3 regions of the Mesorhizobium sp. M0048 genome follow, and region 2 is predicted to be linked to each of the others. Evidence: riboswitches for the same ligand, from Rfam matches in the RefSeq annotation. Region 2 holds a riboswitch; each other region holds the start of a gene.
What was found. A riboswitch is a leader RNA that binds a small molecule or an ion and turns the genes downstream of it on or off. The one in region 2 is predicted to bind cobalamin.
Positions count from the first base shown of each region.

Region 1 (9,614 bases), on a different contig from region 2:
GCATGCTTGGCATGGCCGAGATGCCGCCGCCAAGACTTGGCCGGCCGCTCTGGTAAGCCATCAGGAGATATGCCGCGGGGTCCCGCACCATGTAACTATGGTCCAGCCTGTCCAGGGCCGCATTCAATCCGTGGAAGCGATCCACGCCGACAAAGTGGTGGTAGTAAACCGGTCCGACCGATGCCAGCGCCAGGGCCAAGACCGTTCCGAGGACGGACAACGTCAGCGCTGCTGCGCAGAGATAGCGGATGCGGGCAATCTCGTCCGACCAGAGCGACACGAAAAGGATGGTGCCGAACCACTGGTAAAACCAAATGACTTCATAGCTGTTGAAGACGACGGACGACCAATCGTTGCTGTCGAGCTTATGGACGATCTCCCATGGCGGCATCCCGTGCAGCCATTCGTCAGCGTCGGCCAACCAGTTGTCGGCATAGTATGGGACGACGGACGGGATGGCGATCTTGTAGGTAGAGAACGCGGTCAAGCTGGCAAAGAAGAACAGCAGCACCAGCAGACAACCACGCCAGCGCCCTTGAGCCAAATCCAGTGCGTAGCGAACCGGTTGCCGCGGGCCATGGATTAGCGCGGCACAGCAGACGCCACCGATAAACAACACCGGGATCCCAACAAGAAATTTGTGAGAATAGATTGAGGCAGACGTATAGAATACTTCTGGGTATAGTGCGGATGCGCCTAAAACATATGTCGCCATGAACAATGAGAGGCGCAATTGCCATATGGCGGAGGGCCTGTAGCGAGAGGCTTCCGTGGTTAGGGCCAAACCAATTTACCCGTTCTTAACGTTTCGCCGGAGAGACACATATACCGATAAGGTAAAAACCTTGCCGCCAGGTTTACTTTTCCCCGGTGGTCGACATTTGCCGCCGGCTCGCATGCGACGGATTGTTTCCCTGTAATCTTGCATCCGCATTTGCTGTCCAAGCCCCTGCGTGAAGGGATTGCCCCGGGGGCTGGAAACCGAACTGGTCGGTGCTTAACGCGGCCTGCCGCCTCCTGTTGACGTATCATAAGTTTTAGCTTATCATAAGTCATGATTTATGATTACGCAGGCATGGTGGCCTTGGCCGATCCGACACGCCGCAAGGTGTTCGAGCTCATCGCCGATCGGCCACGCTCGGTCATCGATCTGACGCGAGTGCTTCCGGTCTCGCAGCCGGCCGTATCGCAGCACCTCAAGGTTTTGAAGGAAGCCCGGCTGGTCCGCGCAGAGCCGAAAGGTGCCAGCAACATCTATCATCTCGACCCGCATGGACTTGGCGAGATGCGCGCCTGGCTCGACCGCATGTGGGGCGATGCGCTCGACGCCTTCAAACGGGAAGTCGACAACAGCAAGGAGAAGAGGAAATGACGACCATGATCAAGCCCGCGCCGGTCAGGAAGTCGGTGACCGTGGAGGTGCCGCTCGACAAGGCATTCGATGTGTTCACCACAGGATTCGGGCGCTGGTGGCCGGCTTCGCACTCGATCGGCAAATCCGCCCTGACGACCGCGGTGATCGAACCGAAAGCCGGCGGCCGCTGGTACGAGATTGGCGAGGATGGGTCACAATGCGATTGGGGCGAGGTTCTCGCCTGGGATCCGCCGTCCAGGCTGACGCTCGCCTGGCGCATTGGAGCCGGCTGGCGCTACGATCCGGCACTGCTGACCGAAGTCGAGATCCGCTTTGTCGCGCTCGGTGAGAACGCGACGCGTGTGGAACTCGAGCACAGGCTTCTGGAGAACATGGGCGAAACCGCAGAGGCGATGCGCGAGGCCTTCGAATCCGAGGGTGGCTGGAGCGGTCTCCTGGACCGCTATGCGGCCGAGGCGAAGCGCCACGCCGCCTGATCGGGAAGCCTTCCAGTCCAATACCAGCGAGGCCCTCGCACTGCCGGCCTCGCCGTTTTGAATCAGTGTCGATCTCCCCATCTGGTTGACCGGGCGGGGAGATACGCTGCCCTTTACCTGGCGCCGCAAAGGTTTTGCAGCGCCGCAGGTTTGTAGAACGTCCTCTCCTCCTACCATCCGGTATGCGTTGCGTCGTTTGGACGCGCGAACGGCGCTGTAGCAATTTGCCGTTGCGCATGGTCCTTTCGCAAAATCGATTCCGATTGTCAGGGTCATGCGTTAGACCTGACAGGCACCTTATCCGGAAATCCGATGGCGGGAGGCGCTGGTGGAAGGCCAGGACGAACAGATGACCGGCGCCAGGGCCGCCGAGGAGCGCCGCGCCGACATCTATGACGAGGACGGCGTCATCCTGTCGTCGTTCCTCGCCCAGATCGGGGCCGCGATCGCCGATCGCGATACGCTGACGCTGAAGCGTGAAGTCGACGATCTGCACCAGTCGGAACTCGGCCACCTGCTCGAGGCGCTGCATCCGGAACAGCGACGCGCGCTGGTCGAATTGCTGGGCAAGGATTTCGATTTTTCCGCGCTGACCGAGGTTGACGAGGCGATCCGCCGCGACATCGTTGACAGTCTGCCCAATGCGCAGATCGCCCAGGCGGTGCAGGATCTCGATTCCGACGATGCCGTCTACATTCTCGAAGACCTCGACCAGGAGGACCAGGACGAGATCCTGTCGCAACTGCCGTTCACCGAGCGGATCAGGCTGCGGCGCTCGCTCGATTATCCCGAAGAGACCGCCGGCCGCCGCATGCAGACGGAGTTCGTCGCGGTGCCGCCCTTCTGGACGATCGGCCAGACGATTGACTACATGCGCGAGGACAACAATCTTCCCGACCGTTTCAGCCAGATCTTCGTCATCGATCCGAGCTTCAAGCTGCTCGGCGCCATCGACCTCGACCAGATCCTGCGTACCAAGCGCTCGGTCAAGGTCGAAGAGGTCATGCATGAGACCAGGCATGCCATCCCGGCCACCATGGACCAGGAGGAGGCGGCGCGCGAATTCGAACAATACGATCTTCTGTCCGCCGCCGTCGTCGACGAGAACGAGCGGCTGGTCGGCGTGCTGACCATCGACGACGTCGTCGACGTCATCCAGCAGGAGGCCGAGGAAGATCTGCTGCGCATGGGCGGCGTCGGTGACGAAGAACTCTCGGACAGCATCTTTTCGACCTCGCGCTCGCGCGTGCCCTGGCTGCTGGTCAATCTTTTGACGGCTTTCCTGGCGGCTTCGGTGATCGGCCTGTTCGACCGCACCATCGAGCATATCGTGGCGCTGGCGGTGCTGATGCCGATCGTCGCCGGCATGGGCGGCAATGCCGGCTCGCAGACCATGACCGTCACGGTGCGGGCGCTGGCGACCAGGGACCTCGACATCTACAATGCCGGCCGCATCATCCGCCGCGAGATCGGGGTGGGCTTCATCAACGGCATCATTTTCGCCATCCTGATCGGCCTCGTGGCTGCTGCCTGGTTCCACGATCGCAATCTCGGCGGCATCATTGCGGCTGCGATGATCATCAACATGTTCGTGGCGGCTCTGGCAGGCATCCTTATCCCGCTGCTGCTCGACCGCTTCAAGATCGATCCGGCTGTGGCTTCGGCGGTTTTCGTCACCACGGTCACCGATGTCGTCGGTTTCTTTGCCTTTCTCGGGCTCGCCACATGGTGGTTCGGCGTGCGCTGAACGGCACCTCAATTGACTTTTACGTAAATGCCGTGCGAGGCTTTGGAAAGCGCCTTGTCCGCCGATTCTGGTACGCGCCTGAGCGCCGGCGGCGCCGGCCAGTTGGAACTCGCGGCGTGGTCGGGGCATTGGAGTGACGATGCGGGAATATTATTCGATCACGGAACTGACCCGGGAATTCGACGTGTCGACGCGGACGTTGCGCTTCTACGAGGATGAAGGGCTGGTGCAGCCGGTAAGGCGCGGCCGCACCCGGCTGTTCCGGCCATCGGACCGGCATCTGATCCGCCAGATCATGCGGGGAAAAAGGCTCGGCTTCTCGATCAACGAGATCCGCGAAATCATCCAGATGTACAGGGAGCCGCCCGGCGAGGTCGGCCAACTCAAATTGATGATCAAGCGAATCGAGGAAAAGCGTGAGCATTTGCGCCAGAAACGCCGCGACCTCGAAGAGACCCTGGCCGAACTCGACCAAGCCGAGGAATCCTGCGTCGAGCGGCTGGTGGAACTCGGCGTCACCACATAGGCGCGGTGTCAGCCTCGGCTCAAATCCAGCGCCGCACCCTTTTGGCGTAGTCCCGGTACTTTTTGCCGAATTTGGCGGTCAGCACCTTCTCCTCGCTCTCGATCGTCAGCTTCTGCGTCAAGAACGCCGCGATGACCGCCAGCGGCAGGAACCAGGCGATCCCCGTGACAAAGGCGAGGCTGACCAGCAGCAATGTGTTGGCGAGGTAGATCGGGTTGCGGCTGACGGCGAAGGGTCCGGTGGTCACCAGATGGTCAGGCACGCCGTTCGGGTTGAGCGTCGTCTTGGCGCGGATCATGGTGCGAATTGCCGTGAACCAGAGCGCGGCAACCGCCACCAACCCCACAAGGCCGGCGGCGAACAGGATGTCGCCGAGAAGATCGCCGATCCACGGCAGCGGATAGAACAGCCCTAGCGCGACGCTGACGATGATGGCGGCGATATAGATCAGCGGCGGCCATGGGATGTGCCCCAGCTTCGGCTGCCCAGGATTTTGCTGCACGGGTTTCGGGTGACTGTCGCTCATTATTGTCCTCCCTCGATTAGCGCGTTCCCAGTTCCGCCGCCTCGGCTTGGGCGGTGCAGGTGCCGGCGAGCTCGCCAATATGCGCCTTCCACTCCAGGGACTGGTCGTTGCTGTAGAGCCGGTCAAGCGAGGCTTCGCCCTGGAGAGTGTCCAGCATGCAGGCACAATAGCTGGAGCAGAACTCGGTGTCGCGTGCCTGCTCGCAGGATATCTGGCAGGATTTCAGAAAACTCACCTCCCTGGTTTCGGCCGGCGCCGGCATGAATTGCGAAAACAGCCAGACCGAGCCGATCAGCACAGGCTGATGGATCAAATAGAAGGCAAGGCTGTGCCGGCCGATGAAGACCAGCGGGTTTGCCCAGCGGCCGGGCGCCAAGGCCGACAGCCGCGTCAGTGCGCCGGAGGTGGCGGCGAGCTTGGTAACCGCGATGCCGGCAAGTACGGCGCCGAACCAGGGCAGCAGCGGAACGTAGTCATTGGAGCGCGGGTTGGTCGCCGACAGGCCGACCCACCACAAAGCCGGATGATCGAAAAGCTCGGATCGCAAGTAGAAAGGCGCGGCGATAACGAGGGCCGCCACGGCAAGCGTCAGCAGCGCCGGCAGCCGCAGGAACGCCAGGCCGAGCAAGCTGGCGAGCGCGATCTCGTGCAATATGCCGAAGAAGATGAAGCCGTCGGGCGTGGCGATGCGGGTGACCAGCGATATTGCGAGCGCTGCCCCGGCAACCATGGCGAAGCGCTTCCAGAAGCCGGTCCAGCGGATTTTTTTGCCATGGGCGAGATAGAGGCTGATGCCGACCAGGAACAGGAAGCTCGAGGCGATGCAGCGCGCGTAGATTTTCCACCAGCCGAAGGCGGTGAGGCCGGGATCGGTGTAGCCGAAGAATTCGAGGTCCCAGGTGAAATGATAGCTCGCCATGGCAAGCAATGCGATGCCGCGTGCAATGTCGATAGCGGCGATGCGCTTCGACTTCGGTTGATCCTGAACGGCTGCGCTCGGCGTGTCGATGCTCATTGGTCTCGCTGTCTTGGTTCAGCCCCGGCAAGACGACTATCACGGTTGCCACCGTCAAAAGAAGCAGGGCCTTGCTTTGCGTTGGTGACGGCGGCATCAGGGCTGCTTTAGGCCAGAGCCGGAAAGCCTTTGGCCGGCTTCGCTTTTTGCCGTGAAGGCGTCGGTTTCCTGTTACGCGGCCAGGAATCGCCGCGGCAGATTTGTGCTCCAACCCTGCTTCGGGCGATTCGGCTTCGGGGAACACAATGGCTACCCATGTGCGCCATCCGATCTGGCTTGCGGCCTTGCGGCCGGCGGATGCCCGCACCTTCGCCTCGCTCTATGCGGTCGAATCCTTCGCGCGCGCCACCGTGTCCAGCGTCATCCCGATCCAGGCCTATGAGATACTGCACAACGAGCAGATTGTTTCGATCCTCTACACGATCGTGGCGATGCTCGGCCTGTCGGCGACGCTGTTCATGCCGATGCTGATCGCCCGCTTTGCCCGGCGCTGGGTCTATACCGCCGGCGCCTGCCTGCTGGCCGCCGGCTCGCTGTTCTTCGTCACCCATACGCTGGCTGGCCAGGTGGTCGGCATGCTCTGCCGCATCGTCGGCGCCGGCGCGCTGGCGATCACGCTCAACCTTTACATCATGGACCATATCCGCAAGACCGATTTCATGCAGGCCGAGTCGCTGCGCATGGCGTGGTCGATGCTTGCCTGGACCACCGGGCCGACCCTCGGAATTTACCTCTACACGCGTTTCGGCATCTATGCCGCGCATGGCGCGGTGGCCGTCTTCGCCATGGCTTTACTGGCGCTGTTCTGGACTTACCGGCTTGGCGATAACCCGTCGATCCGCCCCGGCAAGACGCGGCCGGTCAATCCGCTGGCCAATATCGGCCGCTTCGTCGCGCAGCCAAGGCTGAGGCTGGCCTGGCTGATCGCTTTCGGCCGCTCCTGCTTCTGGACGACGTTCTTCGTCTATGGGCCGCTGTTCATGGTGATCACCGGCGAGGGCAAGCTCGCCGGCGGCCTCTTGGTTTCGGCCGGCAATGCGCTTTTGTTCATGGCCATCTTCTGGGGCAGGGCAGGAAAGCGTTTCGGCGGCCGGCGCACCATGACGTTCGCCTATTTCGCGATGTCGGCAACGCTGCTGGCGGCCGGCGCCGTCGGCGAGGCCGCACCGCTCATCACCGGCGCCTTGCTGCTTTGCGGTGCCTTCTTCACCATCGCGCTCGATGCGCTGGGCTCGACCGCCTTCATGCGCTCGGTGCGCTCGTATGAGCGGGCACAGATGGCGGCGGTCTACCGCACCTATCTCGACTTTTCCGAGCTGACGCCGCCGCTGGTCTATTCCGTGGTGCTGGCGTTCTTCGGCCTGGGCGCGGTTTTCGCGACACTCGGCCTGCTGGCGGCGATCTGCGGCTTCGTCACCTGGCGCTATCTGCCCAAATCGCTTTGATGTTCGAGCGCCGCATGGCGCTCGAACACCCAATTGTGGAAGCGGTGCAGTGCCGCATCGAACGCAGGCCGTTCTGTTTGACCGCGCAGATCGCGACGTCTGCGGCGCCAGTTCTCCGGTTTGGCGAGGCGGCGCATTCGCCACACGATCCGGCGGAATTTGGTTTGCCGGGCGCGGCGATTCTGCCTATAGTCGCTGATGTCGTCGGTTCCGTTTGGAACCAAGAGGGAATGCGGTGCGGGCGAAATTGTTTGCCCAATGCCGTGGCTGCCCCCGCAACTGTGTGCGGTAGTCCTCTCCATATGCCACTGAAGGTTCGCCTTCGGGAAGGTGGGGAAGGGCGCTGATCCGCGAGCCAGGAGACCTGCCGGCGACAGGAAACTGACTTCTATGCCCTCGGGTGGAGGGCGAAAGGACAAGACATGAATACCGCTTCCGTTTCGCTCGGCGCTTCCGCCTCCTCGCAGTCGCGTCTCCTGCAGCTGGCGCTTGCTGCATTCCTCGGCATTTTCGTCATGGGCTTTGTCGGCTTCTCGCATATCGATGCGGTCCACAATGCCGCGCACGACTATCGCCACTCGATGGGCTTTCCCTGCCACTGACAAGGGGCTGACATCATGACACTGTTTCGCAACGTCGTCTTCATCGCGGCGATCGCAGGGCTTGTGGCCGGCGTCGTTCTCGCCTGCATGCAGGCCTACGCCACCGTGCCGCTCATCCTGAAAGCGGAAGTCTACGAACAGGCCGGCGGCGGCCATGACCATGCCGCGGCACCTGCGGCACCGGCCGAAAACGCCGCCGGCACGATGGCTATGAGCAGCGCCGCGCCGGCACCGGCTGAAGCAATGGCTCCGGCTGAAGACGAAGGCTGGGCGCCGGCCGACGGCTTCGAGCGCTTTGGTTTCAGCGTCGTTGCCAATATCGTCACCGGCATTGGCTTCGCACTGGTCCTGGTCGCGGTTTCGGAATTCGCCGGCGGCATCGGCAATTGGCGCCAGGGCCTGTTCTGGGGCCTGGCCGGCTTTGCCGTGTTCACGCTGGCGCCCGGCCTCGGCCTGGCGCCGGAACTGCCGGCGATGCCGGCGGCCGACCTTGTCCAACGCCAGATCTGGTGGTGGGCAACAGTGGTGGCGACAGCGGCCGGTCTCGGCCTTATCGCCTTCCGCAGATCGCTGCCGCTGGCGATCCTTGCCGTGGCGTTGATCGTTGCGCCGCATATTGTCGGCGCGCCGCAGCCCGACAGTTTCGAGACGGCGATCCCGGAAGGCCTGCATCATCAGTTCGTGGTGGCGGTGACGCTGACCAATCTGGTGTTCTGGCTGGTGCTCGGTATGGTCGTCGGGCTGGTGCGCGGACGCTTCACCGGCGCGGCAACCAGCCTGCGCGACAGCTTTGCCTGACCGCGCTGCCGGGGCGCTGACCCTGGTCATCGGCGGTGCGCGCTCCGGCAAGAGCGCGCATGCCGAGAGGCTGGTGAGCGCCTGTCCGGCGCCGTGGAGCTATATCGCCACAGCGCAAGCCTATGACGAGGAGATGCGTCAGCGCATCGCGCTGCACCGCTCGCGGCGAGGCGATGGCTGGACGACCATCGAGGCGCCGCTCGACCTTGCCGGCGCGATCGAGGCACTGCCCGACGGCCAGCCGGTGCTGATCGACTGCCTGACGCTGTGGCTGACCAACCATATGCTGGCCGACCATGATGTCGAGGCCGAATGCCAAAGGCTGGCCGATGTGCTGTCGCGGCCGCGTGGCCCGTGGTTCGTGGTGTCCAACGAGGTCGGCCAGGGCATCGTGCCGGACAATGCGCTGGCAAGACGGTTTCGCGATGCCGCCGGCCGGCTGAACCAGGACGTCGCGGCGGTCGCCGGCACCGTGCTTTTGATGGTGGCGGGGCTGCCGCTCAAGGTGAAATGACATGGCTGATACTATCGATCCCAAGACCATTGAACAGGGGGACGAGGAACGCCACCGCGCCAAGATGGCCAAGCGCAAGGCGGTGCAGGACGCCGAGGTTGCAGCCAAGACGGTCGAGAAGGGGCTGTTGATCGTGAACACCGGGCCGGGCAAGGGCAAGACCACGGCCGCCTTCGGTCTGGCGCTCAGGATGCTCGGCTACGGCAAGCGTGTCGGCGTCGTCCAGTTCATCAAGGGCAAATGGCACACCGGCGAGAAGGACGCCTTTGCCGCCTTCGGCGACCGTGTCCTCTGGCACGCCATGGGCGAGGGCTTTACGTGGGAGACGCAGGACCTGAAACGCGACATCGCGGCGGCCGAGGCCGCCTGGGCGAAGGCGCTCGAGCTGATGGCCGAGCCGTCGATCAGCCTGGTGGTGCTCGACGAGTTGAACATCGCGCTGCGTTACGACTATCTCGACCTCGAAAAGGTGGTCGCGGCGCTGAAGTCACGCCGCGAAGGCCTGCATATCGTCGTCACCGGCCGCAACGCCAAGCCGGCACTGGTCGAGGCGGCCGACCTGGTCACCGAGATGGCCGTGACCAAGCACC
Region 1 is NZ_JAMYUV010000004.1:52,422-62,035, forward strand. It holds gene NKJ84_RS05790 (phosphatase PAP2 family protein) at 1-619, opposite strand, end outside; gene NKJ84_RS05795 (ArsR/SmtB family transcription factor) at 1,055-1,372, shown strand; gene NKJ84_RS05800 (SRPBCC family protein) at 1,369-1,851, shown strand; gene mgtE (magnesium transporter) at 2,201-3,598, shown strand; gene NKJ84_RS05810 (MerR family transcriptional regulator) at 3,738-4,124, shown strand; gene NKJ84_RS05815 (methyltransferase family protein) at 4,144-4,650, opposite strand; gene NKJ84_RS05820 (heparan-alpha-glucosaminide N-acetyltransferase) at 4,667-5,665, opposite strand; gene NKJ84_RS05825 (MFS transporter) at 5,911-7,110, shown strand; cobalamin riboswitch at 7,299-7,496, shown strand; gene NKJ84_RS05830 (CbtB domain-containing protein) at 7,533-7,712, shown strand; gene NKJ84_RS05835 (CbtA family protein) at 7,728-8,510, shown strand; gene cobU (bifunctional adenosylcobinamide kinase/adenosylcobinamide-phosphate guanylyltransferase) at 8,503-9,024, shown strand; gene cobO (cob(I)yrinic acid a,c-diamide adenosyltransferase) at 9,026-9,614, shown strand, end outside.
Region 1: another riboswitch for cobalamin. It lies ahead of NKJ84_RS05830 (CbtB domain-containing protein); the one in region 2 lies ahead of metE (5-methyltetrahydropteroyltriglutamate--homocysteine S-methyltransferase).

Region 2 (9,614 bases):
TCCTGAATAGGAGAATGAAGTCGCCGCTCGAATTTTTGGCGCTTCCTGCTTAGCGCGGAGCATTATCGTATAGCCGCTCAACGGGCAAGTGATGCCGGTCTTCGATGGCTGACCCATCTGGGGAGATTTGAGCGGCTTCGCGCGTCCTGCGCATGCCTGTAAGGCCGCCAAGTTTTCTGGGTTAGCAGGCGCGCACTGTGGCAGCTTGGCTTGTACGGCGAGGCCATGGTTGAGTGAGGCGAAACAAATCCAGCCCCGCGGTCAATCCCGAGGCTTCCCACAATGGCGAAGAGAACATCTTCACTCGTTCCTTTTGAGCACAAGACCTTCCGTTCGCTATGGTCGGCTGCACTCATTTCGAACCTTGGCACCCTAGTGGAAGGTGCGGCGGCAGCTTGGCTGATGACGAGCACCGCAGCAGTAATTTTTGATCGCCCATCCGTGCTGTGTACCAGCCCTGTGTCTTGCGCAAGTGGTCACGAACGGCTGCCGGAGCCTCGAAGACGCCCTAAAAACACATGCTGCGATTTTTGAACACGCTTGACGTGTTAGATTAATTCATCCACAATGCGTGTGTTGAACACGCGAGGTGAGTTATGAACATGAAAGAGCTTAGGGTTCGACTGGGCATGACTCAAAAAGATTTGGCAGAGCAGATGGCAACGACGCAACAGACTGTGGCCCGTTGGGAAACAGGCAAAACGCAGTTGAACGTCGAGCAGATCAAGGACCTTTGTCTCACGTTGAAATGCACGGTCGAGGAGCTGCTGGGCTGGAAGATTGATGTCGAGGAGTGGCGCACGAGCCCGTTTGCAATTGCCGATGCCGAAACGCGATACGGCACGCTCAGAATCAAGACGACTCTTGGCAGCCGCCAATATCCTATCGATGAAAAGGCGCGTGAATCGATTTTGCGTCAGTTGAAGGAACTTCATAATCTGCGTAGAAATAACACAAGCAGGCCATGGCTGTATTGTTGGAGCCTTGACAACAAAATACTCTTGATAAATCCGCAATATGTCCGCACCATTGAGCTTATCGGTGATGATGTAGAGGAGATGCCAGAGTATTATCATCCAGAAATCTATCGGGCTTTGGATGACTGGGATAAGGGTGAGGTTTCAGGAAAGCTGAAGAAAGAATGCGATGCCATCATCGCAGAGATGGGTGATCAGGAAGCCGTGCGCATGGCCTCCTATGTTCGCGTCACATATGACGACGGAGAAGATGAGTGGAACTTCTTGGATGAGGAAACCGCTACGACTTTCTTTGGATTGGAAGCTGCGACCTTTGACGTTCCCCAGTGTAGTTTCGCCGAAGTGGAGGAAGAAGGTTACTACCGAGCGCGATACGCCAACCTTGATCGCGTCGCGGTGATGGAGGTTCCAAGCGACCGTTATCACAGATTGACCGCGCCCGAGGAAGCTTAGAACCATCCACGAAGGGCGCATGTTACATCTCGACCTTGCGTGGTGCGTTTTCAGTACGAGATGACGTTAAGCGTAGGTAGTGGCAGGTAAGAGTGCTCGACCAGAAGCTCAACTGCCTCCTCAATATCGCTGCCGATGTGCCGCAGGACACGTCCACGGGAGCGTGGATAGGCGTGAAGTTCCTGCACTCCACGGTCCGCTCTCCCATCGCCGGTGTGTGCCCGACGCCATCTTGTGGACGAGGTTGGCCGCCTGCACCCGGTTGTATTCCGGCTTGCGGTCCGCCTGGGCGGTCCCCCGCGATGGCTATCTCCATGTCAATCGGCGCCGAACTTTGACTGCCCGCTGCTTTTGATGAATTTGGCGAGGTCCCGCGCATAATCACTCTTGGTCTTCTCCTTGAGGCCCTGTGTCGCGAACTTGTGGTCCAGCAGGGCAAACAGGTCCAAGTCCCCTTCCGCCTGTGGCGCTGGCTTGCCCTCACCGCCCGCGGCTTCCCAATTGGGGACCGCTTCTGCGCGCTGCACCGTGGCGATTGTCCGCCCAAGACGCATCACAAGATCGAACGCCAAACCGTGCGCGTGCACGACGATTTGCCGCTCAGGCCTCATTTGGACAGGACTTGAGCTGGCCCGGTGGTGAGCCGGGTTACCTTGAGCCGGTGGGCTGCGAACAAGCAGTGCGAGACATTGGCCTCGATCACTTCGCAACACGCCGCTGCGCCTGGCCTCGGTGTGCTCCCCCCGAAATCGTTGTGTCATATCACCGAGGGCATCACGGCCAACAGCTTCCACATGGGCAACAGCCTCGCCATTGAGCCGAATATGGTCGCGAGCAGATCACCAACGAAGCGGTCGGAACCTCGGAGCCGAAGTTCGACGCTGAGGTGGTTCGCATGATGCGCTAAGCAGCACCACGGCGCTTGCCGGTATGTTTGCTGCCGGCAGCCGACGAACTCCTATCCTCCTGGACAAGGGCGCCGTGCGTCATTGCTTTGATTTACCGGCCGCTCAAGGCTTCCACAGTTTTCGCTTTCGAGGCGACCTTTGGAACATGCCAACGGAAATTTAACATAACGACATAAACATTTCTTTATGCGACGTTGACAAAGAAGCGAACTGCTGTAATTGTCTCCCGCGTCGTGGTTCTCCGTACGGCGCTGCCGCAGCGGAGCTAAGAGGGAAGCCGGTGCGATGCCGGCGCTGCCCCCGCAACTGTTAGCGGCGAGCCAACCCCACTCATGTCACTGAGGCGAATAGCCTTGGGAAGACGGGTAGAGGCTATGACCCCGCGAGCCAGGAGACCTGCCACGGCGAATTACGTCCACGGGCGGGGTGTCTCGGTGGCCGCTGCAGCCTGGCGTTCGTGCCGGCCTGCTAGCGCCTTCCTTGTCACCGACGCCCCAACCATCGGGGTCTGGCATGACTGTCTCTCAGCAAATTCCTGTAGCAACGCTCGGCGTGCCCCGTTTCGGTCGTCGGCGAGAACTGAAATTCGCGCTTGAAAGCTACTGGTCCGGAAAATCGTCCGCTGCCGACCTTCTCACGACCGCGAAGGCGCTCCGTGCCGCTAGCTGGGAGGAGCAGCACGATCGCGGCGTGTCGAAAATACCGTCGAACGACTTCTCGCTCTACGACCATGTGCTCGACACCGCAGCCATGGTCGGCGCCGTTCCATCCCGTTACGGCTGGAATAGCGGCGAGGTTCCACTTGACATCTATTTCGCAATGGCGCGCGGCAACCAAGGTCAGACGGAGGATTGTGGGCACGGTGGTCACCAGCATGCGGCTCATCGGCCTGGCGTAACCGCGATGGAAATGACCAAGTGGTTTGACACCAACTATCACTACATTGTGCCGGAACTCAACGATGATCAGACGTTCGCCCTCTCGTCGACGAAACCGGTCGATTACTTCATCGAGGCTAAAGCTCTCGGCGTTCACACACGCCCAGTCATCCTTGGACCGATCACCTTCCTCAAGCTGGCGAAATCGCCTGCCGAAGGATTCGATCCCATCGCGCTCCTGCCCCGGCTGCTGCCCGTCTACGAGCAACTCCTGCAGAGGCTGAAGCTGTCTGGAGCCGACTGGGTGCAGATCGATGAGCCAGCGCTTGTCCTCGATCTGAACCCGAACGAACGAGCTGCGTTCGAATTCGCCTATGGCCAGCTGTCGAAAGCCGCCCCCGAGCTGAAGATCATGCTGGCTACCTATTTCGGGCCGCTGGGAGACAATCTCGAAACCGCGGTTTCTCTGCCCCTGGCCGGGCTGCATATTGATCTCGTGCGCGCTCCCGAGCAGCTGGAAACGGTGGGTCGGCTCGCACCGAAGGATCTGGTGCTCTCGCTTGGCTTGATCGATGGCCGCAACGTCTGGCGTGCGAACCTGCCCGCCATTCTCGACCGCATCAAACCGATCGTCGCCGGCTGGCCCTTGGACCGCGTCGAGATCGCGCCTTCTTGCTCGATGCTGCATGTGCCGATCGACATCCGCATGGAGACGGAACTCGACGCGGACATCAGGTCGTGGCTCGCCTTCGCGGCCCAGAAGACCGACGAGTTGGTGTTGCTTGCCCGGGCCCTGTCCCAAGGCAGGGATGCGGTGGCAGGCGCGTTGAAAGCGTCTGCCGAGGCTGCCGCCACTCGCGTGACATCCACGAAGATCCATGACCCGCTGGTTGAGGGGCGGATCGCCAGCATTGACGACAGCATGAAGCGACGAGAGAGCGCTTTTGCCGAGCGCTCCAGAGTCCAGGCCGGCACGCTCGGGCTGCCGCCGTTCCCGACGACGACCATCGGGTCCTTCCCGCAGACGCCGCAGGTACGCAGGGCGCGGGCCGCTCATGCGAAGGACCAGCTGAGCTATGTCGACTACGAGACCTTCCTGAAGAAGGAGATCGAGGCTGCAATTCGCTGGCAGGAAGAGATCGGGCTGGACGTGCTGGTGCACGGTGAGTTCGAACGAAACGACATGGTACAGCATTTCGGCGAGCAGCTGTCCGGCTTCGCCTTCACTCAGCATGCCTGGGTGCAGAGCTATGGGTCGCGTTACGTGGGCCCCCCCATCATCTTCGGCGACGTATCGAGGCCCAATCCGATGACGCTGCGCTGGTGGCAATTCGCCCAGTCGCTTACGGAAAACCCTGTGAAGGGAATGCTCACAGGCCCAGTGACCATTCTCAACTGGTCATTTGTTCGCGACGACGTACCCCGCTCCGAAGCATGCCGCCAGATCGCGCTCGCCATCCGCGACGAAGTGACGGATCTCGAATGGTCCGGCGCAAGGATGATCCAGATCGATGAGGCCGCGTTTCGCGAAGGATTGCCACTGCGCCAGTCTGATTGGAACGACTATCTCGACTGGGCTGTCGAATGCTTCCGGATCGCTTCAACGGGTGTAAAGGACGCGACTCAAATCCATACCCACATGTGCTATTCGGAGTTCAACGAGATCATCGACGCGATCGCTGAAATGGATGCGGATGTCATTTCGATTGAGACGTCGCGCTCGAAAATGGAACTGCTGGACGCCTTCACGAGCTCCAAATATCCGAATGAAATCGGGCCCGGAGTCTATGACATTCACTCACCACGGGTCCCGGAAGTCGGCGAGATTTCGGATCTCGTCATGCTTGCCCGCGAGCGACTGTCCGATGCCCAACTGTGGGTAAACCCGGACTGTGGCCTCAAAACCCGCAAGTGGGAGGAGGTCCGCCCTGCCCTCATGAACATGGTTGCTGCAGCACGCGCGCTCCGGGAGAAAGTGTAGGCCGGAAGGTTTCCTGGTTACTCACCATGTGGTGAGTTAGCGGCTGCCGCATGTGGGCCGTGAATGTGCCAAAACGCGATCACATCCTTTGAAATAAGTCACTCGAGCGAGAAAGTGCACTTTCCTTCGGCACGTGTACTAATCGCGCAGGAATAAAGGGAACCGTTTTCTCCCTGTGACGTGTCGAGTTCGAAGGGGATGTGATTGGCGTCGAGACCGCTCCGGCCATGGGTTATCAGCATGCCAAGTGCGCTGTTCTCGATCAGTTCGTAAAGGACTTCTCGGCTCGGTTCATCGAAATGCGCGGGTACATACATGACAGGTTCCTTCACTGGCCGCCGGGTTCGCTGTTCACCGGTTGACATCCGATGGCAAGCGTTCCAACGCGGCGGCGATCTGGCGCTTCGCTGCTGAGGGCAGAGGCAGGATGGGACGCGGGGGGTCGGCACGGCAAATGTCGAGCAATTCGGCAAGTGCATAGACGACGCGAAGGCTCGAGAACTCCTTGAAGAGGCTCCAGAGCGGCGCAAGCGCGGCATCGATCCGTCGCGCTTCGGCCGCATCGCCCTGCTGCGCCGCTGTGACGATCTTTGTGCAGACCTCGGGCAGGATGCCCGCGAGGACGCTGTACCATGTGTCAGCGCCAGCGATCATGGCCTCTGCAGCGTTCCAGTCGCCGCTGTAGCCGATCGAGAACCCTTCCGGCACAGTGCGCCTCTGGTCGGCCAGATGGCTCTTGATCGCATCGCCCTTTTCTGTCGGATTCTTGATAGCGACGATCCCCCGCACCTTTGCCAGGCGGCTGACGAGTGCTGGGGTGAAACGGAAATGCGTCGTTCCTGGATTGTCGTAGATGACGATCGGAAGGCCACTTTCGCGCGCCACCGTGGAGAAATGTTCGAACACCTCGTCCTCAGTGAGCGGGGTGTAAGAGGCGGCGGCAAGCAACCCCGCGGCAGCCCCAAGGGCCTTAGCGTCCTGCGCGAGCCTCACTGCTTCGTCGGTGCGCAGCGCGCCCACACCCACCACGACCGGCATTTGTCCCCCGGTTTCGTCCAAGGTCTCGGCGAGCGCCCGTCGCCGTTCCTCGCGCGTCAGATACATGTATGTGCCGGTGCTGCCGAGAAGACCGATGGAATCGACCTGAGCGGCGCAAAGCCTGGCAATCAGCTTGCGCAGAGCAACGGTATCGACACGGCCGTCACGATCGGTCGGCGTGATGGGAAACGCGGAAAGGCCGCTCAGGAATGCCATGGCAAGGCTCCAGGTTTGTGCGTGAGCGCAGGACTGGCCGGACGACAAGTCATCACAAGGCGTCCAGAGCCCGCCGCAGGTCGGCGATTAGGTCATCGGCGTCTTCAAGACCCACCGAGAGACGCATGAGGTCCTCGCCGACTCCATCGGCCAGATGCGCATCCTTGCGGATCGGCTGACGAGCACGGGTCAGGCTTGCCGGATGATAGATGAGACTGTCGGCATCGCCGAGGCTGACAGCCCGGGTGATCAGGTTGAGCCGGTCCATCATCCGCCGCGCGCCCTCGAACCCAGCGTGGAGGCCAAAGGCCAACATGCCCGACCCTTGGGACATCTGCTTTCGCGCCGTCACCTGATCAGGGTGCGAGTCGAGGAAGGGATAACTCACCCATGCCACCGCCGGGTGCGCCTGGAGCGCCTGAGCCACCGCAAGGGCAGTGGCGCTGTGCCGTTCCATGCGCAGCGTGAGCGTCTTCAGACCGCGCAGGATCAGGAAGGCTGACATGGGCGAGAGCGCTGCGCCGGTGATGTAGCGCAGGCCCGTTTCGTGCAGCGTGCGGAGCGTTTGCGCGTCGCCGAGAATCGCCCCGCCAAGGGCATCGCCGTGCCCATTGATGTATTTGGTCAGCGAGTGGAGCACGAGGTCTGCCCCATGTTCGAGCGGCCGCTGGAGCGCGGGGGAGGCGAAGGTGCTGTCGACTGCAACCTTTACACCGCGCGCGTGGGCGCGCTCGGCAATGGCAGCGATGTCGCAGATGCGGCTCAGCGGATTCACCGGCGTCTCGAAGAAAACAAGCCGGGTCCGCTCGGTGATCGCGGCATCGAGATTGTGAGGATCGGACAGGTCGACCGCGACGACCTTGATGCCGAAGCGGGGGACCGCCTGTTCGACCATGGCAAGCGTGTTCGCATAAAGTGTCTTGTGGACGATGAGTTCATCGCCTTGGGACAGGAGCGACAAGATCAGTGTGCCGAAAGCCGCCATCCCCGAGGCAACGACCAAACCTGCCTCGGCTGCTTCCAGATTGGCGAGCCGTTGCTCGAGGATCTCCGTCGTGGGATTGTATTCGCGCGCATAGAGCCTTCCGCCAAGCGCGGCGGCGGCCTCGTTCGCTGCCACGCTTTCGAATCCATAGGTCGAGGTCAAGAAGACTGGCGGCTGAACGGCATTGGAAAAGCCGGCGGGATCGTAGCCATGATGGATCGCCCGAGTGGCGAATCCGGGACCGGTGTCGTGGAGCGACCGCGTGAGAGCATCGGTTTCGGATTGATAGGAACGGGTCATTCGGCCTCTAGATCTTTCTTGGGTTTCCGAAAGATTGACGGCAAACTGGCCAATGTGAAATATCCAGTTGGCGATGAAAAAGATGGTCCAGTCTTCAAGCGCCGGTTCTGCAGGTCGCTCGCACGCGATGGGTGCACGCCAGATTTACGAGGCCCTTCGCGAGCAAATCCTCGGCGGCGTCTACGAAACCGGTAGTCAGCTGCCGTCCTCCCGAGGCCTGGCAAATGACCTTGGGGTTTCGCGAACGACGGTGACGGTCGCCTATGAGCAACTGACCGCGGAAGGTTTTATCGAAGTCCGTCAAGGCGCACGACCTCGCGTTGCATCCTCGCTGATCGGTCCTGAGACGAGCCGCACTGTCGCGAAACGAGTCGGCCCGGTTCATCTGTCCGCCTATGGCGAACGACTGCGCGTTATGCCGCCCTGGCCGGATTATCTGCCGACTGGACTGAAGGTCGATTTCCGCTATGGCGACCTGGCGCCGTCAGACTTCCCCGCATTGGTCTGGAAACGTGCGATGAACGAGGCGATGGGGCAGCGCCCGTTGCGTCTTGCCTATGACGATCCTCGCGGCTCGCGCCGGCTGCGCCAGGCGCTCCAGGGCTATCTCTGGCGCGCCCGAACCCTGAGCTGCGACCGCGAGCAGATCATCATCGTCAACGGTTCGCAGCAGGGCCTCGATCTGTGCGCTCGCCTGCTTCTCGATCCCGCCGACCGCTTCGTCATCGAGGACCCGTGCTACAGGATGGCGCGTCAGGTCTTTGCCAGTACGGGTGCCTCGCCCGTCCGGGTCACCGTCGACGAGGACGGGATGAAGACGGAGTTGCTGGCGGGGATCGGGGCGCGACTGGCCTATGTCACGCCATCGCATCAGTTTCCGCTGGGCGGCGTCATGCCGATCACGCGCCGCCACCAGCTTCTGGAATGGGCGCGGCACAACAATGCCTACGTGATCGAGGACGACTACGACAGCGAATATCGCTACGACATCAATCCGGTCCCTCCGCTGCACAGTCTCGAGGACCACGGGGCTGTCATCTACCTCGGCACGATCTCCAAAACGCTCTCGCCGATGCTGCGTATCGGCTACCTCGTCGTCCCGCCGGAATTGCAGGAGGTCTTCGCAACCGCCAAACAATTCGCGGACCGGCATTCGCCGGTGGCTGAACAGGAGGCTCTGGCTTCTTTGATCGAGAGTGGCGGCTACGAAAGCCATGTGCGGCGCGTGCGCAGGCTGAACGGCGAGCGTCGGGGGACGTTGCTGGGCGCCTTGCGGCGCAGCTTCGGAGATCGCATCGCTGTCCAGGGAGCAGAGGCCGGTCTGCACGTCGTCGTTTGGTTCGACGAACTGCCGCGATCGCGGGAAACGACCCTGGTCGAAGCCGCCCGAGGCGCGGGCCTGGGGCTACACCTGATCTCGCCCCTTTACGAGCGGCAGTCGGACGAAGGCCACATCGATCGCATGGGGCTTGTCATGGGCTATGCCGCCTTGAGCATTCGGCAAATCGAGAAGGGCGTTGAGATCCTGCGAGCGGTTGTCAAGCAGGTGCAAGACGCGTTGCCGGGACACGGTGGCTAAAACGGCGGGGACGTGGCGTGCTGGCGAGGAAACCGACCCTTGGGCTGAACCGCATTTCATTGCAAAGCCAACTGGACTGGGAAAACGCTATGCAACTGGTGCTGTTGATCAGGCCAGTTTGGCGGCAGATTTTCGTGCGAGACGAATTTCCGAGAGCGATGCATAACCGGCAAGGAAAGCTGCTTCACATCCATATCGCGCCCGCTGCCTTTTATGAAATGGAGGATCTGGCGGAGGCGTAGCTTGTTGCCGGCCGAGGCGGGCTCGAGCACCCGCAAGAGATAATCGACGATCTCTAC
Region 2 is NZ_JAMYUV010000060.1:20,495-30,108, reverse strand. It holds gene NKJ84_RS29190 (MFS transporter) at 283-534, shown strand; gene NKJ84_RS29185 (helix-turn-helix transcriptional regulator) at 597-1,430, shown strand; gene NKJ84_RS29180 (hypothetical protein) at 1,748-2,002, opposite strand; cobalamin riboswitch at 2,556-2,756, shown strand; gene metE (5-methyltetrahydropteroyltriglutamate--homocysteine S-methyltransferase) at 2,852-5,197, shown strand; gene NKJ84_RS29170 (FMN-binding negative transcriptional regulator) at 5,296-5,514, opposite strand; gene NKJ84_RS29165 (dihydrodipicolinate synthase family protein) at 5,549-6,451, opposite strand; gene NKJ84_RS29160 (trans-sulfuration enzyme family protein) at 6,504-7,736, opposite strand; gene pdxR (MocR-like pyridoxine biosynthesis transcription factor PdxR) at 7,810-9,315, shown strand; gene NKJ84_RS29150 (hypothetical protein) at 9,372-9,614, opposite strand, start outside.

Region 3 (9,614 bases), on a different contig from region 2:
CAGAATGGTTGGCGCCACGGCGATGGACTCGACGTTGTTGACCGTCGTCGGGCAGCCATAGAGGCCGACATTGGCCGGAAACGGCGGCTTCAGCCGCGGCTGGCCTTTCTTGCCTTCGAGGCTTTCGAGCAGCGCCGTTTCCTCGCCACAGATATAGGCGCCGGCGCCATGGTGCATGTAGATGTCGAAATCGTAGCCGGAGGTATTGTTCTTGCCGATCAGCTTGGCCGCATAGGCCTCGTCGATGGCGAGTTGCAGCGCCTCGCGCTCGCGGATGAACTCGCCGCGCACGTAGATGTAGGCGGCGACCGCGCCCATGGCGAAGCCGGCGATCAGGCAGCCCTCGACCAGCGTATGCGGATCGTGGCGCAATATATCGCGGTCCTTGCAGGTGCCGGGTTCGGACTCGTCGGCATTGACGACGAGATAACTCGGCCGGCCGTCGCTCTGCTTGGGCATGAACGACCATTTGAGCCCGGTCGGGAAGCCGGCGCCGCCGCGGCCGCGCAGGCCCGATGCCTTCATCTCGTTGACGATCCACTCGCGCCCCTTGGCGATGATGCCGGGCGTGTTGTCCCAGGCGCCGCGCGCCATGGCGCCGGCCAGCGACTTGTCGAAGCGGCCGTAGATGTTGTTGAAGATGCGGTCTCTGTCCTGAAGCATTGCTCGTTCCTCAGACCGGCTTCTTGCCGGTCGGCCGGCTCTTGTTTCCGGGCGACGGCTTGGCCGCTTCGGCGGCAGCCTTCGCTGGTTTAACCTTGGCCTCCGGCGCTTTGAAAGCAGACGCCGGCTCGGCCTTGTTCTTGGAGCCTTTGCGCTGTTTCGAGACGTCCTCGACCTGCGGCTCGGCCTTGTTGGCATTGGCGGCCGAATGCAGAGGCGCTGCAACGCTCGCCGCCTTCTCCGCCGTTGGCGCGACTTTTGTCGCCGACGGCGATTTCAGCGCCGGGCTGGTCTCGACCGCATCGGTCTTCGGCTTGCTGGCATTCGAGGGCGCAACTGGCGCCGGTGCAGGCGCGGCAGCAGGCGGAACCGGCGCTGCGGCGTAAGCCGCCGGCGCCGCTTCCTTGGCGGCCTTGGTCGCGGCCCTGGTTTCCCGGTCGCGGGTCGCCTTGAGGATCGCCTTTTCACTCTTAAGGGTCGTCAGGCCACTGGCCGGCTCGGAAGTGACGCGGCCGTTTTGCGGTCCCGGTTCCACCGTAGCGCCCTTGCCGGCGTCATAAAGGTCGATGATCTCGGCAAGCCGCTCCGGCGTCAAATCCTCATAGGTGTCCTTGAATATCATCACCATCGGCGCGTTGACGCAGGCGCCGAGGCACTCGACCTCCTCCCACGACAGCGTGCCTTTGTCGTTGGTGTGGAACTGGTCGTGATGGATCTTCGAGCGGCACACATCCATCAGCGCTTCCGAGCCGCGCAGCATGCAGGGTGTGGTGCCGCAGACCTGGATATGGGCGCGGCTGCCGACCGGATTGAGCTGGTATTGCGTATAGAAGGTGGCGACTTCCAGCCCTCTGATATAGGGCATGCCGAGCATGTCGGAGATCGCCTCGATCGCCGCCTTGGTCACCCAGCCTTCCTGCTCCTGCGCCAGCATGAGCAAGGGGATGATCGCGGATTGCTCTCGCCCCTTCGGATATTTCTTGATCCACTGCTTCGCCGCTGCCGCATTCGCCCGGTTGAAGGCAAAGGCGGCTGGCTGGAGGCTGGCTTCTGCGAGACGGCGGACTGACATTTAGCGATCGACCTCACCAAACACGATGTCGAGGGAGCCGAGAACCGCGGTGACGTCGGCCAGCATGTGGCCGCGGCACAAAAAGTCCATGGCTTGCAGATGCGCAAAGCCCGGCGCGCGCAGCTTGCAGCGGTAGGGCTTGTTGGTGCCGTCGGAGACGAGATAGACGCCGAACTCGCCCTTCGGCGCCTCGACCGCGGCATAGACCTCGCCGGCTGGAACGCGGTAGCCTTCGGTGTAGAGCTTGAAGTGATGGATCAGCGCTTCCATCGAGCGCTTCATCGCCGCGCGCTTCGGCGGCACCACCTTGCCGTCGAGGTTCGACACCGGCCCGCCGCCCTCCTTGCCGAGCAACAGGTCGACGCACTGGCGCATGATTTTCGCCGACTGCCGCATCTCTTCCATGCGCACCAGATAACGGTCGAAACAGTCGCCGTTCTTGCCGACCGGAATGTCGAAATCCAGCTCGGCATAGCATTCGTAGGGTTGCGATTTGCGCAGGTCCCACGGCGCACCCGAGCCGCGCACCATGACGCCGGAAAACCCCCAGGCCCAGGCGTCCGCCAGGGAGACAGTGGCAATGTCGACATTGCGCTGCTTGAAAATACGGTTGCCGGTCAAAAGCGCGTCGAGGTCGTCGATCGACTTCAGGAACGGGTCGATCCACTTGCCGATGTCCTCGATCAGCTTCTGCGGCAGGTCTTGATGCACACCGCCCGGCCGGAAATAGGCCGCATGCATGCGCGAGCCGCTGGCACGCTCATAGAACACCATCAGCTTTTCGCGCTCGACGAAGCCCCATAGCGGCGGCGTCAGTGCACCGACATCCATCGCCTGCGTCGTCACATTGAGGATGTGCGACATGATGCGGCCGATCTCAGAGTAGAGAACTCGAATAAGCTGCCCGCGCTTCGGCACCTCGATGCCGAGCAGCCGCTCGGCTGCGAGCGCGAAGGCATGTTCCTGGTTCATCGGCGCGCAATAATCGAGCCGGTCGAGATAAGGCACCGCCTGCAGATAAGTCTTGTGCTCGATCAGCTTTTCCGTGCCGCGGTGCAAAAGTCCGATATGCGGGTCGACGCGATCGACGACTTCGCCGTCGAGTTCAAGAACCAACCGCAAAACACCATGCGCTGCAGGGTGTTGCGGGCCAAAGTTGATATTGAAGTTGCGAACGGAGGTTTCAGCCATGGAGGCGCCTCTGGCGAAGAGTCAGTAGTGAGTAGTGAGTAGTGATCATCAACCTCAATGCCTGCTTCATTCCGCCTGCTTGGCCTGCACCGTCCGGATAAGAGATCTCGTCATTTTTCCAATCTCTTCGCATCGCAGTAGCAGTTCAATCTCATCGTCTTTTCGTAGCAGCCCAACCCGGCATGCCAGCAAAATGTGCGTTTCCAGTTCCTTCAACGAACCTTGCGCCATGCGCAAAAATTGAACGAACGAACCTCTGTTTTCTCGACCGTATCCCTCCGCGACGTTGGCTGCGATCGAAACCGCCGATCGGCGCATCTGCGAGGTCATGCCGTAGATCTCCTCCTTCGGAAACCCTTTACTGATGCGGTAACAATCTTCAGCAAGCACCATCGCCGATTGCCACACCTTCAGGTCGCGATAAGATTCGATCCTTTTTTCCAATTCCTACTCACTACTCACTACTCACTGTTTCGCCTTCTCGTCCCCCGGCAGAACATAATCCGTGCCTTCCCATGGGGACAGAAAATCGAAATTGCGGAATTCCTGCTTGAGCTCCACCGGCTCGTAGATGACGCGCTTGGCCTCGTCGTCGTAGCGCACCTCGACGAAGCCGGTCAGCGGAAAGTCCTTGCGCAGCGGATGGCCTTCGAAGCCGTAGTCGGTCAGAATCCGCCGCAGATCGGGATGACCCGAAAACAGCACGCCATAGAGATCGTAGGTTTCGCGCTCGAACCAGTCGGCGCCGGGATATATGCCGGTGATCGACGGCACCAGCGTCTCTTCGTCGGCCTGGACCTTGATGCGGATGCGGATATTCTGCCTCGGCGACAGCAAATGATAGACGACGTCGAAGCGCTTTGCCCGCGACGGATAATCGGCGCCGCAGACATCGATGATCGAGATGAACTGGCATTTCGGGTCGTCGCGCAGGAAGGTCACTGCCTCGATCAGGTCGCGCGGTTCGACCGAGATGGTGAGTTCGCCATAGGCAAACACCGCCTCGCCGATCCGGCCGGTCAGCTTCTCGCCCAGATAGGTCGAGAGGTCATTCAACGCCTGGGTCATGCCGCTCACCGTTCGATCGTGCCGGTGCGGCGGATCTTCTTCTGCAGGAGAAGGATGCCGTAGAGCAGCGCTTCGGCGCTCGGCGGGCAGCCGGGCACGTAGATGTCGACCGGCACGATGCGGTCGCAGCCGCGCACCACCGAATAGGAATAATGATAATAGCCGCCGCCATTGGCGCAGGAGCCCATCGAGATGACGTAGCGCGGCTCCGGCATCTGATCGTAGACCTTGCGCAGCGCCGGCGCCATCTTGTTGGTCAGCGTGCCGGCAACGATCATGATGTCGGACTGACGCGGAGACGCGCGCGGCGCGACACCGAACCTCTCGGAGTCATAGCGCGGCATCGAGGTATGGATCATCTCGACCGCGCAGCAGGCGAGACCGAAGGTCATGAACATCAGCGAGCCGCTGCGCGCCCAGGTGATCAGCGCCTCGGTCGAGGTGACGAGAAAGCCCTTGTCGGCGAGCTCGTTGTTGATCTCCAGGAAGAACGGATCATCCTCCCCCACCGGCCTGCCGGTGTTGGGGTCGATGAGGCCCTTGGGCTTCGGCGCGACGAGCGTGCCGGAACTGTCGTTCAATCCCATTCCAGCGCTCCTTTTTTCCATTCATAGGCAAAGCCGATGGTCAGCACCGCCAAAAACACCATCATCGACCAAAAACCGAGCATGCCGATCTGGCTGAACGACACCGCCCAAGGAAACAGGAAGGCTACCTCCAGATCGAAGATGATGAACAGGATCGACACCAAGTAGAAGCGGATGTCGAACTTCATGCGCGCATCGTCGAACGAGTTGAAGCCGCATTCATAGGCCGAAAGCTTTTCCGGATCGGGGTTGCGGTAGGCCACCAGGAAGGGTGCGGCAAGCAGCGCCAGCCCGACCACCAGCGCCACGCCGATGAACAGGACGATGGGCAGGTACGAACCTAAAAGTGCGTTCATGCTGCAGTTTCCGTTGGCGGCCAATCCACTCTGATACAGCACCGGACCCACTTGCGGAAGCGTGACAGTTTAACCACTGAACCGTTTTAAGGGGGCTCTATGCTGCAACGCGGCGAGGGTTAGCGCAGCGCTTTCGGCGAAGCAAGTCAAACCTTGTTCAAATCGCGGTACTGGGCGGCATATCCGGGAAAACTGGTCAGATCCGCTCCTGTTTGATTTCTTTCACTTTTCACTCCACTTTTCTCTCCTGACATGGATACCGCCAAAACCCTGCTAGCATGGCGCGGAATCACAGATTCTCTTCTCTGTCCGGCATCATCAGGATACCCGCATTGATGAAGGAAAAAATCTCACTTCGCATGGCCCGCCGCATCGCGCTGGCGGCACAGGGATTCAATGACCCCCGACCCGCCGGTACACCCGACCGCCGACATCTGGCCCGCGTGCTTGCCCGTACCGGCCTGCTGCAGATCGATTCCGTCAGCGCCGTGGTGCGCGCCCACTACATGCCGCTCTATTCGCGGCTTGGCCCCTACAAGCTGGCGCTGCTCGACGACGCCGCCATAACGCGCAAGCGCATGGTCTTTGAATATTGGGCGCACGAAGCCTCCTTCCTGCCGGTCGAGACCTATCCGCTGATGCGCTGGCGCATGCAGCGGGCCGAGCGCGGCGAGGAAATGTACAGCGGACTGGCCAAATGGGGCCGCGAGCACGCCGCCTATATCGAAGACATCTATCGCGAGGTCGCCGAACGAGGCCCGATCGCGGCGTCGGCTTTCGAAGGCCAGAAGGGTTCGGGCGGCTGGTGGGGCTGGAGCCATGCCAAGCACGCCTTCGAATGGCTGTTCTGGGCCGGCCGCATCACCACCGCGCATCGCCGCGGCTTCGAACGGTTCTACGATCTGCCGGAGCGCGTACTGCCGCCCGCGATACTCGCTCTACCGGTTCCCTGCCCCGAGGACGCCCACCGCGAATTGCTGCGCATCTCCGCCCGCGCCCATGGCGTCGCCACGGCAGGCGACCTGCGCGACTATTTCCGCCTCTCGCCCGCCGATATTAAGGGCCGCATCGAGGAGCTGGTCGAGGCTGGCGAGCTGTTGCCGGTGAGCGTCGACGGCTGGAGCAAAACAGCCTATCTCCATAAGAACGTCCGTTTGCCGCGCAGGATCGAGGCGCGCGCCTTGCTTGCGCCGTTCGATCCCGTGGTCTTCGAGCGGTCGCGCACCGAGCGATTGTTCGACTTCCACTACCGCATCGAGATCTACACGCCGGCCGAAAAGCGCCGGTATGGCTATTATGTGCTGCCGTTCCTGCTCGGCGACAGCATCGTCGGGCGCGTCGACCTCAGGGCCGACCGTCCGGCCGGCGTATTGCGCGTCCATGCCGCCTATGCGGAGCCCGGCGCCCCGCCACAAACCGCTGCCGAACTCTTCGAGGAATTGAAGCAGATGCAGGGCTGGCTCGGGCTTGAGCGCATCGCGGTGACGGCTGCCGGCGACCTTGGCCGGCCGCTCGCAGATATCGCCGCGTCATAGACGTGCGTTGACACGACTGCCTCCACAAGCCTAAATCCGTTTCAGACGGTCCCCTGCCCGCAACGGCAGGGGCCAAGAGGGAATGCGGTGCGAAATCTCGATTTCAAATCCGCGGCTGTCCCCGCAACTGTAAGCGACGAGCCAAGGCCGAAAACCACTGGGATATTCCCGGGAAGGCGGCACCAAGGCGATGACCCGCGAGCCAGGAGACCTGCCGTCTAGGACATAAGAATCCGATCGCCTGGCGGGTTTTCCGGGCAAGGAGCCTGATTTGGAACGCGACAGCAGTTTTTCGGCTGAGACAGCGGATTTATTGTCCGGCCCTGACGATTCCCCGGCCGGCGTTACCGTCATCGTCTGCTCTTCCTGCCGTGACGAGACCGGTTCGGACGCTCATCCCCGCGCCGGCGAACTGCTCGCCGAGGACACGCGCCGCGCCGCTTCCGGCGAAAACATCAAAATCCGCACCGTCGAATGCCTCGGCAATTGCAAGCGCCGGCTCAGCGCCGCCATGCTGCGCGACGGCTGCTGGAGTTACGTCTTCGGCGACCTGACCGCGACCAGCGGCGCCGATCTCGTGACCGGCGCAAAGCTGTTCGCCACCTCGACGGATGGGCTCATTCCGTGGCGCGGCCGTCCCGATTGCCTGAAGCGCGGTCTGGTTGCCCGCATCCCTCCCCTCGACCTTTTGAAGGACTTGATATGGCCGCTGCCCCCCTTTCGCGCGTCCCCTGCACCGTCGTTACCGGATTTCTCGGCGCCGGCAAGACGACATTGATCCGCCATTTGCTCGAAAACGCCAAAGGCAAGCGGCTGGCCATCATCGTCAACGAGTTCGGCGACATCGGCATCGACGGCGAGATCCTGAAGGGCTGCGGCATCGACACCTGCCCCGAGGAAAACATTGTCGAGCTGGCCAATGGCTGCATCTGCTGCACTGTCGCCGACGATTTCGTCCCGGCACTCGACCAGATCCTGTCGCTGATGCCGAGGGTCGACCATATCCTGATCGAGACGTCCGGGCTGGCCCTGCCCAAGCCGCTGGTCCAGGCCTTCCAGTGGCCGTCGGTCAAGAGCCGGGTGACCGTCGATGGCGTTATCGCCGTCGTCGACGGACCGGCGCTGGCTGATGGGCGCGTCGCCAACGACATGGACGCCCTGCAGGCGCAGCGCGCGCAGGACGAGACGCTCGAACACGACGATCCGGTCGAGGAAGTATTCGAGGACCAGCTCGCTTGCGCCGACCTGATCATCCTCTCGAAGAGCGACCTGATGGACGCAGCCGGCTCGGCCCGTGCCAATGCCGTCATCGGCAAGCATGTTGCGCGGGCGGTGAAGATCGTGCCGACTTCGCAAGGCAAGGTCGATCCGTCGGTGCTGCTCGGCCTCGGCCTCGCCGTCGAGGACGACATAGAGAACCGCAAAACCCATCACGACGACGAGCTCGACCACGAACATGACGATTTTGACTCGTTCGTCATCGACATCGCGTCCGTGTCTAACCCGGACGAGCTCGCACAACGCGTCGCCACGGCGGCGGAGGAAGAAAACGTGTTGCGCGTCAAGGGCTTCGTCGAGGTTGGCGGCAAGCCGATGCGGCTCCTGCTGCAGGCCGTCGGCCCGCGCGTCAACCATTATTACGACCGGGCCTGGACCGCTGAAGACGATCGCCGCTCGCGCCTTGTCGTCATCGGTCTGAAAGGGCTGAACCGCCCGGCGATAGAGCGTATCCTCGCCGGCTGACCCCAGGTACAAGCCGCGATGCACATCCTCACCACCACATCCGCCTCGCTCGACGATCTCGCCGAGCCTGTCGATCTCAGGCAAACGCCTGCGGATGTCGTGGCCCTGTCCTTCACCGACAGCGACCTGGCCGGGCTGGCGGCGGCGTGGAAGGCGGATGCGGACCGCCTGCCCTCGATGCGGCTCGCCGCCTTGCGCGACCTGCGCCATCCGATGTCCGTCGACCTCTGGACCGAGAGCGTCGCCCGCCACGCCAAGGTCATTCTGGTCCGCATTCTCGGCGGCTACGAGTGGTGGCGCTATGGCTGCGACCAGCTCGCCGTTATCGCGCGAAATCGCGGTATCAAGCTGGCGCTCCTACCGGGCGAGAGCCACGACGAGGATTTGCGACTGATCGAAGGCTCGACGCTGCCGCGCGAGGAGTTGGACGCCCTGCTTGGCTATTTTCGCGAGGGCGGGCCGGCAAATATGACGGCGCTGGTGCAGAGGCTGGCAAGTCTCGCTGGATCTGGTGCGGCGGTAGCCGAACCCGTTAGCGTGCCAAAGGCTGGATTTTACGAGCCGGGACTGGGGGTCGTAGAACGCGGCGTCCCCCTCCCCCTCGAGGGGAGGGTCCGGCCGCAGGCCGGGGATGGGGTCCTCTCCGAAGCGCGCCAACTCAAAGAGGCGTCGAGCACTGCCGCAATGACCCCACCCGGCCCTTCGGGCCACCCTCCCCTCGAGAGGGAGGGGGACGTCGTGCCAATCCTCTTCTACCGTTCGATGCTGCTCGCGGCCGACGTCGCGCCCATCGACGCGCTTTTCGAAGCGCTGAGCGCGCGCGGCATGGCTCCCGTGCCTATCTTCGTCTCCAGCCTCAAGGACCCGGCCTCACTCGCCTTTGTTGAAACCGCGCTTGCAACGCTGAAGCCTGCCGCCATCATCACCGCCACAGCTTTCGCCTCTGGGGCCGAGCCGGGCGTTGAAACCCTGTTCGACCGCGCCGGCGTGCCGGTGTTCCAGGTCATCGTCGCAACCACCCGCCGCGACATCTGGCAAACCAATCAGCGCGGCCTGGCGCCCGCCGACCTTGCCATGCATGTCGTCCTGCCCGAGCTCGACGGCCGCATCCTGGCCGGCGCCATTTCCTTCAAGGGCGAAAGCGAAACCGATCCCGCATTGGCCTTCCGCGCCTTCGCCAACCGGCCAGAGCCCGACCGCGTCGCGCAAGTGGCGAACCGTATCGAGGCATTCGTGCGCCTGCGGCGGACGCCGCGCGCGGAACGCAAGCTCGCCATCCTGATCCCCGACTATCCGAGCGCCCCCGGTCGCACCGGCTACGCCGTCGGCCTCGACGTGCCGTCCAGCGTGCTGGCAATGCTGCACGATCTGAGCGAACAGGGCTACGCCGTTGAAAGGA
Region 3 is NZ_JAMYUV010000004.1:21,030-30,643, reverse strand. It holds gene nuoF (NADH-quinone oxidoreductase subunit NuoF) at 1-663, opposite strand, end outside; gene nuoE (NADH-quinone oxidoreductase subunit NuoE) at 674-1,735, opposite strand; gene NKJ84_RS05680 (NADH-quinone oxidoreductase subunit D) at 1,736-2,926, opposite strand; gene NKJ84_RS05675 (four helix bundle protein) at 2,993-3,370, opposite strand; gene NKJ84_RS05670 (NADH-quinone oxidoreductase subunit C) at 3,392-3,994, opposite strand; gene NKJ84_RS05665 (NuoB/complex I 20 kDa subunit family protein) at 4,000-4,581, opposite strand; gene NKJ84_RS05660 (NADH-quinone oxidoreductase subunit A) at 4,572-4,937, opposite strand; gene NKJ84_RS05655 (winged helix-turn-helix domain-containing protein) at 5,273-6,472, shown strand; cobalamin riboswitch at 6,502-6,705, shown strand; partial or broken gene NKJ84_RS05650 (DUF1636 family protein) at 6,744-7,169, shown strand; gene cobW (cobalamin biosynthesis protein CobW) at 7,175-8,215, shown strand; gene NKJ84_RS05640 (cobaltochelatase subunit CobN) at 8,234-9,614, shown strand, end outside.
Region 3: another riboswitch for cobalamin. It lies ahead of NKJ84_RS05650 (DUF1636 family protein); the one in region 2 lies ahead of metE (5-methyltetrahydropteroyltriglutamate--homocysteine S-methyltransferase).